DNA from 2 places in the Nonomuraea angiospora genome. Region 1 is predicted to be linked to the other one. Evidence: riboswitches for the same ligand, from Rfam matches in the RefSeq annotation. Region 1 holds a riboswitch; the other holds the start of a gene.
The links. Region 1 has a riboswitch for thiamine pyrophosphate ahead of H4W80_RS36405 (purine-cytosine permease family protein). Riboswitches for the same ligand answer to the same signal wherever they lie in the genome.
Positions count from the first base shown of each region.

Region 2: another riboswitch for thiamine pyrophosphate. It lies ahead of H4W80_RS54175 (FAD-dependent oxidoreductase); the one in region 1 lies ahead of H4W80_RS36405 (purine-cytosine permease family protein).

Region 1 is NZ_JADBEK010000001.1:7,968,247-7,975,956, forward strand. It holds gene H4W80_RS36390 (Fpg/Nei family DNA glycosylase) at 1-292, shown strand, start outside; gene H4W80_RS36395 (winged helix-turn-helix transcriptional regulator) at 298-708, shown strand; gene H4W80_RS36400 (rhodanese-like domain-containing protein) at 705-1,028, shown strand; TPP riboswitch at 1,083-1,198, shown strand; gene H4W80_RS36405 (purine-cytosine permease family protein) at 1,189-2,520, shown strand; gene H4W80_RS36410 (methylated-DNA--[protein]-cysteine S-methyltransferase) at 2,489-3,058, opposite strand; gene H4W80_RS36415 (PAS domain-containing sensor histidine kinase) at 3,153-5,003, shown strand; gene H4W80_RS36420 (ATP-binding protein) at 5,285-5,716, shown strand; gene H4W80_RS36425 (YidC/Oxa1 family membrane protein insertase) at 5,700-6,341, opposite strand; gene H4W80_RS36430 (DUF6412 domain-containing protein) at 6,420-6,620, opposite strand; gene H4W80_RS36435 (hypothetical protein) at 6,617-6,790, opposite strand; gene H4W80_RS36440 (response regulator transcription factor) at 6,885-7,583, shown strand; gene H4W80_RS36445 (sensor histidine kinase) at 7,583-7,710, shown strand, end outside.
Region 2 is NZ_JADBEK010000001.1:11,799,084-11,806,793, forward strand. It holds gene allB (allantoinase AllB) at 1-1,057, shown strand, start outside; gene alc (allantoicase) at 1,060-2,010, shown strand; gene pknB (Stk1 family PASTA domain-containing Ser/Thr kinase) at 2,120-4,051, opposite strand; gene H4W80_RS54165 (thiazole synthase) at 4,246-5,001, opposite strand; gene thiS (sulfur carrier protein ThiS) at 4,994-5,185, opposite strand; gene H4W80_RS54175 (FAD-dependent oxidoreductase) at 5,191-6,381, opposite strand; TPP riboswitch at 6,371-6,488, opposite strand; gene H4W80_RS54180 (NAD(P)/FAD-dependent oxidoreductase) at 6,542-7,710, shown strand, end outside.

The sequences.
Region 1 (7,710 bases):
GTTCAAGATCGCGGCCACGCTGACGGACGCGCAGATCGCCGACCTGCACGAGGCCATCGTGACCACGCTGGCGGAGGCGGTGGAGCGGGCGCAGGGGCTGGCGGCCAAGGACCTCAAGGCGGAGAAGAAGTCGGGACTGCGGGTCCACAACCGGGCCGGGCAGCCGTGCGACGTCTGCGGCGACACGATCCGCGAGGTGTCGTTCGCGGACTCCTCGCTGCAGTACTGCCCCACCTGCCAGACCGGCGGCAAGCCCCTCGCCGACCGCCGGCTGTCCCGCCTTCTCAAATGAGCGAGATGGAAGAAGGCACTGTGGAACCGCTCGACGACTACGACGTGCGCCAGTGGGACACGCGCGAGGACTGCGAGGTGCGCCAGATCCTCGACCGCATCGCCGACAAGTGGTCGCTGCTCGTGATCGCCCTGCTCGACTGCCAGAGCCTGCGCTTCACCCAGCTCCGCCGCGAGATCGACGGCGTCAGCCAGCGCATGCTCAGCGTGACCCTGCGCCAGCTGGAGCGCGACGGCCTGGTCAGCCGCACCGTCCATCCCGTCGTGCCGCCCAGGGTGGACTACGCGCTCACACCGCTCGGCCGCACGCTGCACGAGACCATCAAGTCGCTGGTCACCTGGACGGAGACGCACCAGGAGGAGATCGCCGCGGCGCGTGCGGCCTACGACGCCAGGCGCGAGATGATGGAGTCATGACCGTTCCTGAGATCGAGGCCAGTGCCGTTCCGGCAGACGCTTACCTGCTCGACGTCCGTGAGCAGGACGAATGGGTCGCGGGGCACGCCCCTGAGGCCGTGCACATCCCCATGACGCAGATTCAGGGGCGGGTGGACGAGGTGCCCGGCGACCGCACGGTCTACGTCGTCTGCCGGGTGGGCGGCCGGTCCCTGCAGGTCGCGGCCTGGCTCAACCAGCTCGGGCGCGACGCCGTCAACGTCGGCGGCGGCATGCAGTCGTGGGAGTTCGCGCGCCGCCCGATGGTCAGCGAGACCGGGCAGCAGCCTTTCGTGGCGTAGAAAGACCCCCTGTGGCGGTTTCGCCGCCACTGAGGCATGATGAGGGCGCCAACTGCAGATCGTCGCGGGAGCTCGGGGTGTGCCGGGCTGAGAGGGCAGTCATAGATCCGCTGCCGACCGCCTGAACCTGTCCGGGTAATGCCGGCGTAGGGAGTGTGCGATGACGCATGTCGTCGACGAAGTTCCGCTGACTCTCGAAGGCAGGCCGCCGAAGACCCTGGGCGTGCTCGATCAGGGTGCGCTCTGGGCGAACCTCGGAGTCAGCCTCCTCGGCTTCTCCGGCGCGCTGCTCCTGCTCAACCCCGTGCCAGGCGCTCCGCTCAGCCTGACCGCCGCGCTCCTCGCGACCGTGGTCGGCAGCCTGATCGGCACCGCCATGGTGGGCCTGTCCGCCGTCCCCGGCACCCAGACGGGGCAGCCCGCGATGGTGCTGCTGCGGGGCCTGTTCGGGGCGCGGATCTCGTACGTCCCCACGGTCCTGAACATCGTCCAGATGCTCGGCTGGGCCGCGTTCGAGCTGTGGGTGATCGCCAAGGCGGCCAGCGCCATCTTCGGCGCCGTGCCGTACCAGGTGTGGGTGATCGCGGCGGGGGTGCTGACCACCGCGCTCACGATCTGGCCGCTCGGGTCCGTCAGGCTGCTGCGGCGGTACGTCACCATCGGCGTGATCGTGTCGATGGTCTGGTTCGCCTGGTTCTTCCTGACCAGGGCGCCCGCGCAGACCGGCGGGTCCTGGACGGCGTTCGCCCCGGCGGTGGACTACGTGATCGCGCTGTCGGTGTCGTGGGTGCCGATGGCGGCCGACTTCGCCCGGCACTCCAGGTCGAGCAGGGCCGCGTTCACCGGTGTGGTCGGCGGCTACACGCTGGCCCAGGTCGCCTGCCTGGGCCTGGGCGTGTTCGCGGTGGCCGTGGCCGGGGCCGACAAGGTGGCGGCCGACGGGACGTCGGTGTTCGGCGCGTTCGTGGCGGTGCCGCTGGGCGCGCTGTTCTTCGCGATCCTGGTGCTGCGGGAGACCGACCAGTCGTTCGCCAACGTCTACTCCACCACGGTCTCGCTGCAGAACCTGATGCCGCGGGTCGACCGGCGCCTGTTCTCCGTCGCCATCGGCGTGCTGAGCGTCACGATCGCCCTGGTCGTGGACGTCAACTCGTACGGGGCGTTCCTGGGGGTGATCGGGGCGGTGTTCGTGCCGATGTTCGCGGTGCTGGCCGTGGACTACTTCGTGCTCGGCGGCTCGCGGAGCTGGAACACCGCGGAGAACGCGCCCTCGCGCTGGTCGCGGCTGGTGCCGTGGGCCCTCGGCTTCGTGGCGTACTGGCTGACGACCTCCACGCCCACGGTCGGGCCGTGGGACGGCTTCTGGCAGCAGGTCCGCGACGCCATCGGCTTCACCCGGCAGCCGTGGATGAACGGGGCGCTCGGCGCGGCCGTCGTGGCCGTGCTGGTCACCCTGCTGATCAGCTGGTCGACGCGCGCTTTTCGACGTTGAGCAGGTGCTGCTTGGCGGCCGCGCCGCCCGCGTAGTCGCCGAGCGCGCCGTCCTCGCGCACCACGCGGTGGCACGGCACGATCACGCACACGGGGTTGGAGGCCAGCGCGTTGCCGATCGCCCGCAGCGCGCGGGGCCTGCCGATGCTCGCGCCGATCTCCTCCAGCGTCGTGGTGGTGCCGTACTGGACCGCTATCGTCTTCTGCAGCACCGTGCGGGCGAAGGATGTCGCCAGCGTCAGGTCGACGGGCGTGGCGAACGCGCGCAGGCGGCCCGAGAAGTAGGCGTCCAGCTCCCTGCGCACCGGGTCGAGCCGGCGCGGATCCGGCCCGATGAAGCTGCCCACGTGCCTGGTGACCAGCTCGTACACCGCGTTTTCCGGCTCGAAGCTGCACGCCGCGATGCCCTTGCCGGTGACCGCGAGCACCAGCCTTCCGACGGCCCCGTCATAGGTGCCGAACGCGATGTCAGGATGTGTCTCACCTCGATAGGTGCTGGAGGTCACGCGCAACAGGGCATCGAGATCGCCGCTCGACATGCCACCAGCCTCCCTGCCGCCGAGAATCACCGTGACCGCAGCGTATCGGACGGATCGCCCGACGCACTCACCACGCCACGTGCACTATGGAGGAGTGGGGGACGAATGGGCCGGTAGTGACGACGAGATAGCTCGCGCTGCCCTCGCCGGTTCGCCCAACGCCGTCGTGGTCGTCGACCGTGATCAGAGCGTACTGGTCTGGAACGAGGCGGCCGAGCGGCTGTTCGGGTGGACGGCGGAGGAGATGCTCGGGCGCCGGGCGCCGATCGTGCCGGGCGAGCTGACCGCCGAGCACAACGCCGTGCTCGAACGCGTGCGCACCGGCGGCCAGGTCTCGGTCCGCACCAAGCGCTTACGCGACGACGGGACCGTGCTCGACGTGCGCGTCGACATCAGCGCGCTGCGGCTGGGCAGCTCCGTGGCCGGGTACGTCTGCGTGCACCACCTCGCGCGGGCCGACCAGGTGGCCAAGGACCGCATGGCGCGCCGGGCCAGGCTGGTGCGCCGGCTCACCGACGTGGTCGGCGACATCAACTCCGAGCTGGAGCTGTCGGCCGTGCTCGACCGGATCTCGGCCAGCCTCACGGAGCTCACAGGGGCCGACGCGGGCGGGTTCGTGCTGATCGAGGGCGAGCGGTTACGGCTGGTCAGCACGTACCAGCTGCCGGAGGCCATCAGGGGCACCACCACGGACCTGCGTACGAGCCTCGTCGACAAGCTCTTACGCACCGGCAAGACCGTCATGCTGGAGTCCAACGGGCTCGAGGACCTGGTCTGGGCCCGGCTGAAGGGGCTGCACACGATCGCGCTGGGCCTGGCCGCCGTCGGAGGGCGCCCGTACGGGGCCCTGTACGCGCTGTTCGCCCAGAGCACACCCGGGCACCTCGAACTGGAGCTGCTGGAGCTCCTGGCCGGCCACGCGGGCATCGCCGTCGGCAACGCGGTGGCCTACCAGGAGGCGGTCCGGCAGCGGGCGCACGAGCAGGCCGTCTTCGACGCCAGCGCCGACGGCATCGCCGTGCTCGACGGATCGGGGCGGGTCGTCCGGTGGAACCCGGCCGCCGCCGAGCTCACCGCGTTCCCGGCCGAGGCCGTCATCGGCGGGCCGCCGCCGTTCCCGCTGCCCAAGCCGGGCGAGAAGGTCACGTTCCAGATGGAGACCGGGCGGTGGCTGGACGTGGTGAGCGCGCGGATCGAGGAGACCGGCGAGGTGGTCATCGACTTCCGCGACGTCACCACGGCCAAGGAGCTCGAGGAGGCCAAGGACCTGTTCCTGGCCACGACCAGCCACGAGCTGCGTACGCCGATCACGATCGTGCGCGGGTTCGCCAGCACGCTCGACCGGCGCTGGGACAAGATGAGCGACCCGGAGCGCCGCTCGGCCGTGCACACGATCGCCGAGCGGGCCAGGTCGCTGGGCGAGCTCATGGACCACCTGCTGCTCGGGGCCAGGGCGGGGGCCGACGAGCTCAAGGTGCGGATCGAGGAGTTCGACCTGGCCGAGCGGATCGACGCGGCCACGCTCGGGCTGCCCGCGCTGTCGGACAAGCACCGGGTCGAGGTCGTCATCCAGGACGGGCTGCCGAACGTGCTGGGGGACGCCCTGGCCACGGACATCGTGCTGGGGCAGCTGCTGGAGAACGCGTTCAAGTACTCGCCCAAGGGCGGGCTGATCAGCGTGGAGGCCTGGCCCGAGGCCGGCAACGTCGTCGTGGTCGTGGACGATGAGGGGGTCGGTATCGCCCCGACTGACCGAGAGCGGATCTTTGAGAGGTTCGTCCAGGTGGACAGCGGCGACCGGAGACGGTTTGGTGGAGTGGGGCTCGGTCTCTACATAGTCCGCAGCCTCGCCAGGGCCCAAGGCGGAGACGTGAGCGCGCACCCGAGACCCGGAGGCGGCACACGAATGCGTCTCGAGCTGCGAGCGGCGGGTCTGAGCGAGTGAGCCGCCTCACGAAGTGAGGCCATGAGCTGCGAGGGAAGGCGGCGGGTCTGAGCGAGCGAGCCGCCTCACGAAGTGAGGCCATGAGCACGACCATCCGGGGGCTAGTTTCACTATCGGATCCGACACACCGAGGCGGTAACGAGGTGGTCACAGTTGAGCTGATCTATCGTCCAATGTGTACAAGCTGTGATCGAGATGCGGTTTCTGGGATCGAGTAACGGGGCATTTCGGTCGTACCGGGGAGTGTTCCCGCGGGGGGCACAGGGAACGGGGAGGTGGGTGTGTCAAGCGTGGTGCTGCTGCCGTACGCGCCGTCCAGCGTCGCCGTCGCCCGCCAGCGCCTGAGCACTGAGCTGCAGGACAGCGGGGTTTTTTCGACAGCGATCGACGACGCGGTGCTCGTGGTGAGCGAGCTGCTGAGCAACGCGCTGAGGCACGCGCATCCCCTTCCGTCGGGGATGGTGAGAGTTGCGTGGCTGCGCAGTGACGATCACATCGAAGTGGCGGTGAGCGACGGGGGCGCGGCGACCGAGCCGCGCGCGGGCCGCCCGACCCTGTCGTCGCTCGGGGGCCGGGGGCTCGGCATCGTGGAGTACGTGGCGGAGAGCTGGGGGGTCCGGCACGACGGCGACACGACCACGGTGTGGGCGATCCTGCCCGCTCCTCGCGCGTCGATGAACGGGCAGGTCACAGCCCTCAGAGAGGCCGGCTAGCCAGCACCGCCCGCTCGGTCGTGGCCCATGCCATGGACACGAGCAGATAGAGCCCGGCCGCGAGCGGCAGCACCAGCACGGCGAGCACGGAGCCGTACGGCATCCACGGCAGGAGCCGTTTCAACCAGTCCGGCTGGTCCTCGGAAATCGTGATGTTCCTGGCGGAGAACCATGCCACCACCACGACCAGCGCGATGACCAATACAAAGACCAAAAACGGCACACTTACCAGACCGAAATTGGCCATCACCCCGGCGACCTGCTGACCCAGCGGAGCGCCGAAAAGGGTGTGTCCGGCCAGCGCGGTCGGATGCGTGGCCACCCTGAACATCAGCCACATGAACGGAAGCTGCACCAGCATCGGCAGGAACCCCGCGAACGGCGAAGTGCCTTCCTTGGCGAAGAGCGCGGAGGTCTCCTTGGCCAGCCGCTCGGGGTTGCGCGCGTGGCGCTTCTGCAGCTCGCGCAGCTTGGGGGCGAGCCGCTGGCGGATCTTCATGGCTCGGGTCTGGCGGACGTTCAGGGGCAGCAGCAGGAGCCGTACGGCCAGGGTGAACAGCACGATGCCCAGCGCGGCACTGCCCCCGGACATGCTGATGACGAACGTGACAAGGGAATCGATCATGAGCCCTACCTGGAGTGAGATGAGGGAAAAGGGCTCACTCGTTCGAGGAGCCCCGCTTGACGAAGAAGCGGGGCATGCCTAAGGGGCTCGTGGACGCGAGCGACCGGCCGCGTCAGGGTCGCGCTGCCGCTGGAAGGCCGTGCGGCGCGCGTAACTCAGCGGAAAGCTCGGCGGCTCCCCACTGAGGATGGGCAGAATCGTCGCTGCCCACGTGGCCAGCAGCAGGATCGCCAGCATGGTGATCCCGACCAGCCACGGGTCGAACAGCAGGAACGTCAATGCGACCGGGAGGACTTGCCCACCACGGTGACCGCGACGAAGACGAGCAGAGCGATCACCCCGATGATCAGAGCGATCTTGACCAGGCCCACCAGCATCGGCAGCAGGAAATTGAACAGCACGAAGAGACCCAGCAGGGTCCCCAGCACGAGCATCACGACTCTACCCATGGAGCCACCGTACGTCCTCCGGCCATGATCCGCGAGGCTTACGAAGCAATGACGTGCCTGACGGTTACCTGCTCCGCGGTCGTACCGTGAAGTCGTGAACACGCGCATCCTGGTGGTCGATGATGACCCGACCGTGTCCGAGGTCGTCGCGCGCTATCTGGAGCGCGACGGTCACGAGGTCGAATGCGTCGGCGACGGGGTGGAGGCGCTGCGCAGGGCGCTGGCCCATCCGCCCGACCTCATGGTGCTGGACCTGATGCTGCCCAAGCTCGACGGGCTGCAGGTGTGCAGGAAGCTCAGGGAGCGCTGGCCCGTACCGGTGATCATGCTGACCGCGCTCGGCGAGGAGATCGACCGGGTGGTCGGGCTGGAGACGGGGGCCGACGACTACGTGACCAAGCCGTTCAGCCCGCGGGAGCTCGCGCTGCGCGTGCAGTCGGTGCTGCGGCGGGCGCGGGGGGCGTCCGTCACCGGCGGCACCGGGGTGCTGCGTGACGGGGACCTGGTGGTGGACGTGGGGGCGCACGAGGTCCGGCTGCGGGGGGACGAGGTGATGCTGACGGCGCGGGAGTTCGATCTGCTGGCGCACCTCATGCGCAATCCGCGGCAGGCCTTCAGCCGCTCCGCGCTGCTGAATCAGGTGTGGGGGTGGTCGTTCGGCGACTCCTCCACCGTGACCGTGCACGTCAGGCGGCTGCGGGAGAAGATCGAGCCGGATCCGACCGAGCCGCAGAGGATCGTCACGGTGTGGGGGGTCGGCTACCGGTATGAGCCGATGGAGGGTGGTTCCTGATGCCGCGGCCCGGTGACCTGCCCATGGTCCTGGCGGTGGCGGCCGGGCTCGGGCTCGTGGTCGCGCTGCTGGGCATCGGGGTGATGTGGCGGCTGCGCACCAGGTCCATCGGGGTGATGATGGCCGT
Region 2 (7,710 bases), 3.8 Mb from region 1:
CGGAGGCGTCACCACGATCCTCGACATGCCGCTCAACTCCCTCCCGCCCACCGTGAACGTGCCCGCCTTCGAGGCCAAGCTGCGGGCCGCCGAGGGCCAGTGCCACGTGGACGTGGGCTTCTGGGGCGGGGCCGTGCCGGGCAACGTCAAGGACCTCGCGCCCCTGCGCGAGCGCGGTGTCTACGGGTTCAAGTGCTTCATGTCGCCGTCGGGGGTGGAGGAGTTCCCGCCGCTCGGCGACTCCGAGCTGCGGGAGGCGCTGGCCGAGGTGGCCGCGGTCGGCGGGGTGATGGTGGTGCACGCCGAGGACCCGGCGCTGCTCTTGGAGCCGGCCGGGCCGACGTACCGGGAGTTCCTGGAGTCGCGGCCGGGAGAGTCGGAACGCAGCGCCGTCGCGCGGGTGGTGGAGCTGGCGGCGCTGACCGGCGCCCGGGTGCACATCCTGCACGTCTCCAGCGCCTCCTGCCTGGAGGTGCTGGAGTCGGCGCGGGCCGAGGGGGTGGCGGTCACGGCGGAGACGTGTCCCCACTACCTGACGCTGGCGGCCGAGCGGGTGCCCGAGGGGGCGACCGCGTACAAGTGCTGCCCGCCCATCCGCTCCGAGGCCAACCGCGACCTGCTGTGGGACGGGCTGGCCAGGGGCGTGCTGAGCTGCGTCGTGTCCGACCACTCGCCCTCGACCGCCGACCTCAAGGTGCCTGACTTCGCCGCCGCCTGGGGCGGCATCGCCTCGCTCCAGCTCGAGCTGCCGGCGGTCTGGACGGAGGCGTCGCGGAGGGGGTACGGGCTGGGGGACGTGGTGCGCTGGATGTCAGCCAATCCGGCGACGATGGCCGAAATTTCCGGAAAAGGCGGGATAAAGCCGGGTAATGATGCCGATCTGGTGGCATTTGACCCGGCCGCCGACAACCCCGTGGACGCCGCGCGCCTGCACCACAAGAACCCGGTCACCCCGTACCACGGCCGGGTCCTCAAGGGCGCCGTCCTGACCACCTGGCTGCGCGGGCGGCCCGTGGACGACGTGCCGCACGGACGATTCCTGTTGGGAGAGCAGTAGATTTGCCAGGCTTCAGCACCCTTCCCGACCTTGCCCTGCGCACGCTGGGCGGCTCCGTCGTGGCGGCCAGCGACGAGTCGTTCGCGGAGAAGGAGAGCCTGATCCGGCCGGGGCGGCCCGGCTTCCAGGCGGAGACGTTCGGGAACAAGGGCCAGGTCTACGACGGGTGGGAGACCCGCCGGCGCCGCTCACCCGGCCACGACTGGGCCCTGGTACGGCTCGGCGTCCCCGGCGTGATCCGGGGCGTGGTGATCGACACGGCCTGGTTCAAGGGCAACTACCCGCCCCACGCCTGCGTCGAGGCGGCCTCGGTCGAGGGCCACCCCTCCCCGGACGAGCTCGAGGCCGCTCAGTGGACGGAGATCGTGCCCCGGTCCGAGCTCACCGGCGACAGCGAGCACCACTTCGCCGTCACCGACGAGCGCCGGTTCACCCACGTGCGGCTGAACATCTTCCCCGACGGCGGCGTCGCCCGCCTCCGGGTGCACGGGGAGGCCCGGCCCGACCTGTCCGTGTACGACGGGCTCGGCCTCGACCTGGCCGCGCTCGCGAACGGCGCCCTGGTCACCGCCTGCTCCGACGAGTTCTACTCGGCCCCCAACAACGTCATCGCCCCCGGCCTGGCCCGCCACCAGGCAGAGGGCTGGGAGACCGCCCGCCGCCGCGGCGAGGGGAACGACTGGCTGGTCATCCGGCTGGCCGGGCGCGGCGTGATCGGGCTGGCCGAGATCGACACCACGAACCTGCTGTTCAACGCGCCGGGCGCGGTCTCGCTGACGGGTCTGGACGGTGACCGGGAGGTGGAGCTCCTCCCGAGGACCCGCCTGCAGCCCGACACCCCGCACCGCTTCCGCCTGGCCCACCCGGACCCGGTCACGCACGTACGAGTGGACATCTACCCGGACGGCGGCCTCGCCCGCGTCCGCCTCCACGGCCACCTCGCCACCCCCTGACCGCCCGCGCCTGGCCTGCGGCCTGGGTGGGCGGACTTCAGGCATCGTGCGATCGCCCTCATCCGCCCTCACCTCCCGAAGGGACCGCACCCCTCGCCCAAGGCGGGCCTCACTGCCAGAGGACGACCGTGCTCCCCTGCGGCCGCTCGCTGTTGGGCAGCGGCCGCTGGAACTGGACCACCCCGCGGTTGCCCAGCCGCTGCACCCGCACCTTGAACCCCAGTGCCTCTAACTCCGCCTTGGCGTCCCCGATATTCTTTCCGATCACCGCCGGAACCAGGGCGAACTGCTGGTCGTCGCGGGCCTGGTTGTCCCCGTTGCGGTTGAGCCAGTCCCAGAAGTCCCGCTGGCACCGCGCCACCGTGATCATGACCTGCGCGCCCTTGTCCACCTCGGACTTGGCCTTGGGCGTCTGCGCGATGACCGTGCACGGCTCGGCGTCGTCGTCCACCTCGTTGACCTGCACCTGGAAGCCCAGGCCGCCGAGATATTGGGCGGCCTCGTCCTTGGGCATGTTGTCGACGTCAGGCATGACCATCCCGGCACTGACGTAGATGTCGACCCTGGCGCTCTGGCGCACCTTCTCGCCGACCTGCGGCGAGGTGCGGATGACCTTGTCCCGCTCGATCTCCTGGTTGGCCAGCCGCTTGACGACGCCCACGGTCAGCCCGGCCTCGGCGATCTTGGCGCGGGCCTGGTCGCCGGTCATGCCCTCGGTGTTGGGCACGACGATGCGCCTGGGCCCGAGCGAGGGGACCAGCGTGATCGTGGTGCCCTTCTCCACCTCGGCGCCGAACGCCGGGTCGGTGCGCAGGATCAGGCCCGCGGCCGTCTTCTCGTCGTTGCGGCCTTCGGCTTCCTGCACCTTGAGCCCGGCCGCGGCCGCGCTCTTCCTGGCCAGCGCCAGGTTCTTGCCGACCAGGTCGGGCACGGAGACCATCTCGGGCTGCGCGAAGTACCAGCCGGTCACCCCGACCGCGACCACCATCACTCCGGCGAGCAGCACCAGGAACCAGTGGGGCTTGAACCCCGCCCGCCGCGCCGGAGGCGGCACCTCCGTCCGCGGCTGGATCATGGTGTGGGCGGGGGCGGGCTGGGGCATCGAGGCGGCGCCGGAGGCGTTGAAGACCTGCGTCCGCGCGTGTGGGGCCGCAGAGGGCCCCTGCGGGTGTGAGCCCGGCGGGTTGGTCAGGCGCGGCAGCATCCGGTGCGTCTCGACGGCGGCCACGAGCATCGCGGTCGCGTCGGCGGGGCGCTGGTCCGGCTCGCGGGCCGTCGCCTGGGCCACCAGCGTGTCGATCAGCGGCGGCACGTCGTGGACGACCGACGACGGCGCGGGCACGGTGTCGTGGACGTGCCGGTAGGCCACCGACATGGGCGTCGCGCCGTCATACGGCTGCTGGCCGGTGACCAGCTCGAACAGCATGATGCCCGCGGCGTAGACGTCGCTGCGCACGTCGGCGGCGCCGGTGGTGACCTGCTCGGGCGCCATGTAGCCGATGGTGCCGATCATCACGCCGGTGCGGGTCTGGTTGGTGGCCTCGATGGCCCGGGCCAGGCCGAAGTCGACGACCTTGACCCGGCCGTCGTCGGTCATCAGGACGTTCTCCGGCTTGACGTCGCGGTGGACCATCCCGGCCTGGTGGGCCGCGCCGAGGGCGGCGAGCACCGGGATCATGATCTCCAGCGCCTCGCGGGCGGGCAGCCTGCCGCGCTCGCGCAGGATGTCGCGCAGCGTCTTGCCGGGCACGTACTCCATCGACAGGTAGACGACATCGGTGTCGGTGCCCTGGTCGAAGACGTGCACCACGTTGGGATGGGAGAGGCGGGCAACCGACTTGGCCTCGCCGATGAACCTGCGCACGAACGCGGGGTCCTCGGCCAGCGAGCGGTGCATGACCTTCAGCGCCACCGTCCGGTCCAGGCGGACGTCCAGCGCGAGGTAGACGGTCGCCATACCGCCCCGGGCGATCCGGCTCTCGATGCGGTAGCGCCCATCGAGGAGCCGCCCGACCAGGGGGTCCGCAGTCGTCGTATCCACCCCGCTGAGTTTACGGGCGTTTTGCCACTGGGAGGGCCTCGCCGCCCGAAACCGATGCTGAGACGTTCCCGTTGGAACGTCCCAGCTCCCCACGCGTCACTCGGGTCAGCGAGTCATCGGAACTCGGGCCGGGGGCCATCGGAACTCGGGCCGGGGATCATCGGAACTCGGGCCGGGGGCCATCGGCACTCGGGTCAGGGGGTCATCGGTGAGGACGCCTCGGCGTAGCGCCTGCGCGGGATGCGGCCCGCCAGCCGCGCCAGCCGTCCGGCCTCCACGGCCTGCTTCATGGCGAGCGCCATGAGCTCGGGCTGCTGCGCCCTGGTGACCGCCGTGGCCAGCATCACGGCGGCGCAGCCCAGCTCCATCGCCAGCGCGGCGTCGCTGGCCGTGCCGATGCCCGCGTCGAGCACCACCGGCACGGACACGGCCTCGACGATCAGCTCGATGCTGTGCGGGTTGCGGATGCCGAGGCCCGAGCCGATCGGCCCGCCCAGCGGCATCACCGCCGAGCAGCCCGCCTGTTCCAGCCGCCGCGCCAGCGCGGGGTCGTCCCCGATGTACGGCAGCACCACGAACCCGTCGGCCACCAGCCGCTCGGCCGCGTCGAACGTCTCGATCGGGTCGGGCAGCAGGGTCCGCTCGTCGGCGATGACCTCGACCTTGATCCAGTTGGTGCCGAGGGCCTCCCTGGCCAGCCGCGCCGTCAGCACGGCCTCGCCCGCCGTGAAGCAGCCCGCGGTGTTGGGGAGCACCTTGATGTCCCGCTTGCGCAGCACGTCCAGGACCGAACCCCGGGCGCTCGGGTCGAGCCGCCGGATCGCCACCGTGGTCAGCTCGGTGCCGGACGCGGCCAGGGCCTGGTCGAGCACCTCCAGCGAGGGCGCGCCGCCGGTGCCCATGATGAGCCGGGAGGAGAAGCTCTCCCCGGCGATGATCAGATCATCCACCTTGCACCGCCGTCAGAACCTCCACCCGGTCACGGTCGCTGAGCGCCGTCGTCTCCCACGAGCTCCGCGTGACCACCTCGTCGTTGACGGCCACGGCCACCCCGGTGGTGGCCGTGGTCAATGTGCGTACGGCCTGCGCCACGGTCATGCCGTCGGCCACCTCGTGCGAGGCCCCGTTGATCATCACAATCATGAAATATCCCGAAATCTCCCGGGCGAGCACATTGCCGCGAGCTCGCCCTCTTCGCCCAGCAGGATGTCCGCCGTGAGCGGCGCCAGCAGCACGCCGCCCCGGTGATGGCCGGTGGCCAGCGCCAGCCCCGGGGTGCCGCTCGGGCCGATGAGCGGCAGGTTGTCCGGCGTGCCCGGCCGCAGCCCGGCCACCACGTCGGAGACCTCCAGCTCGGTGATGCCCGGCACCAGCTCCCGGGCGTCGCGCAGCAGCTCGTAGAGCCCGCCCGCGGTCACCCTGGTGTCGAAGCCCATCTCCTCCTGGGTGGCCCCGACCACCAGCTCGCCGTCGCCCCGGGGGACGAGGTAGACCGGCGTGCCGTGCACCGTGCCCCGGACGCACCGGGTGAGCAGCGGCTGCGGCGAACGCAACCGCATGATCTGCCCCTTGACCGGCCGGACCGGCACCTCGGCCAGCCCGGCGCTCCACGCCCCGGCCGCCAGGATCACCCGATCCGCCCGCAGCTCGGCCCGCCCGTCGTCGTCGCCGGGCGGCTCCAGGCGTACCCCTGTGACCTGGCCCCCTGTGACCTGGCCCCCTGTGACCTGGCCGCCTGTGACCTGGCCCCCTGTGACCTGGCCGCCTGTGACCTGGCCGCCGTCGCGCAGCAGCTCGGCGACGCGCGCCCGTACGAGCCGGACTCCCCGCCGGTCGAGCGCGGCGAGCAGCGCCGCCGTCACGCGGCGCGGGTCCACCCAGGAGTCGCCGGCGGCCAGCAGCCCGCCCCGCACCGAGGGGGCCAGCATGGGCTCCAGCCGGCGGCACTCGCGGCCGGTCAGCCGCTGGACGGGCAGCTCCAGCTTCTCCAGGTACGCGGCCAGCTCGTCCAGCGCGGCCAGGTCGTCCGCCCCGAACGCCACGTCGAGCGTCCCCTCGGAGCGCAGGTCCAGGGCCTCGGCGCCGGGCAGCCCCGCGTCGGCGGCCAGCTCGGCGGCGAAGCCGGGCCAGCGGCGCAGCGAGGCCACGCCGAGCCGCAGCAGCGGCACCTCCGTGTAGGTGACCTCGCTGACCGGCGCCAGCATCCCCGCCGCCGCGTGTGAGGCCCCCGAGGCGGGCGCAGGGTCCACCAGCGTGACGGGCCGCCCTTCGCGGGCCAGCCGCCAGGCCAGGGAGAGGCCGACGACCCCGCCGCCCACGATCACATCCATCCGCGCTCCCTTCGCCGGCATGATCCGGATCAGGTGTCTTGCGGTCGAAGGCCCGATGGCAGCCTTCCTCTCAGCCCGGTCACGGCCGGACTCCCGCGCGTCTTACGCCCCCAGCCTACGGCCTCGCTGCGACACCCGGACACCGGCCCACGTTAGGGTCATGAACGTGAACGAAGTCGTGGTGGTGGGAGCGGGCCTGGCCGGAGTGCGCACCGTGGAGGCGCTGCGCGCACGGGGGTTCGGGGGGCGGATCACGCTGGTCGGCGAGGAGCGGCATCGCCCCTACGACCGTCCACCGCTGTCCAAGGCCGTGCTGTTCGGCGACGCCGACACCAGCTACGTCGACACCGACCTGGCCGCGCTCGACGTGGAGTTCCAGGCGGGGGTCAGTGCCAAGGCGCTGCGTAAGGGGGTCGTGGAGACCACCGAGGGCGAGCTCCGCTACGACGGGCTGGTCATCGCCACCGGCGCCGAGCCGATCAGGCTGCCCGGCGACGGCCCGCAACACGTGCTGCGCACGCTCGACGACGCCCACGAGCTCAGGGCCATGCTCGTCCCCGGCGCCCGCGTCGTGATCATCGGCGCCGGCTGGATCGGCGCGGAGGTGGCCACCGCCGCCCGCCGCGCCGGGTGCGCGGTGACCGTGATCGAGGCCGGCCCGGCGCCGCTCGCGACGGCCGTCGGCGCCGAGATCGGGGCCCGCACCCAGCGCTGGTACGACGGCATCGACCTGCGGCTCGACACCATGGTCGACTCCGTGGACGAGGGCGGCGTGCGGCTGGTGGGCGGCGAGTTCGTGGACGCCCACGTGGTGGTCACGGGCATCGGCGTGCGCCCCGCCGTCGAATGGCTCACCGGCGCCGACATCGACCTCCACAACGGCGTCGTCGTGGACGAGCACCTGCGCGCCTCCCTGCCGAACACGGTCGCCGTCGGCGACTGCGCCGCCTGGTGGTCGCGCCGCTGGCAGACCAGGCTCAGGGTCGAGCACTGGGACACCGCGCTCAACGCCCCCGAGGTGGCCGCCGCCAGCCTGCTGGGCGAGGACGTCGCGTACGATCCCGTTCCGTACTTCTGGTCGGAGCAATTCGGGCACATGGTGCAATATGCAGGTCATCATTTGGCAGGCGAGCGGCTGATCTACCGGGGCGAGCCGGAGGGCAAGTGGTCGGCCGTCTGGCTCACGGCCGACGACGCCCTGGCCGCGGTGCTCGCCGTGGACCGGCCTCGAGACCTCGTACAGGGGCGCAGAATCATCGACGCGGGACACCGTCTCGACGCGGAACGCCTGGTAGATCCAGAAGTCTCTCTACGGGATTGTGTTGTTTG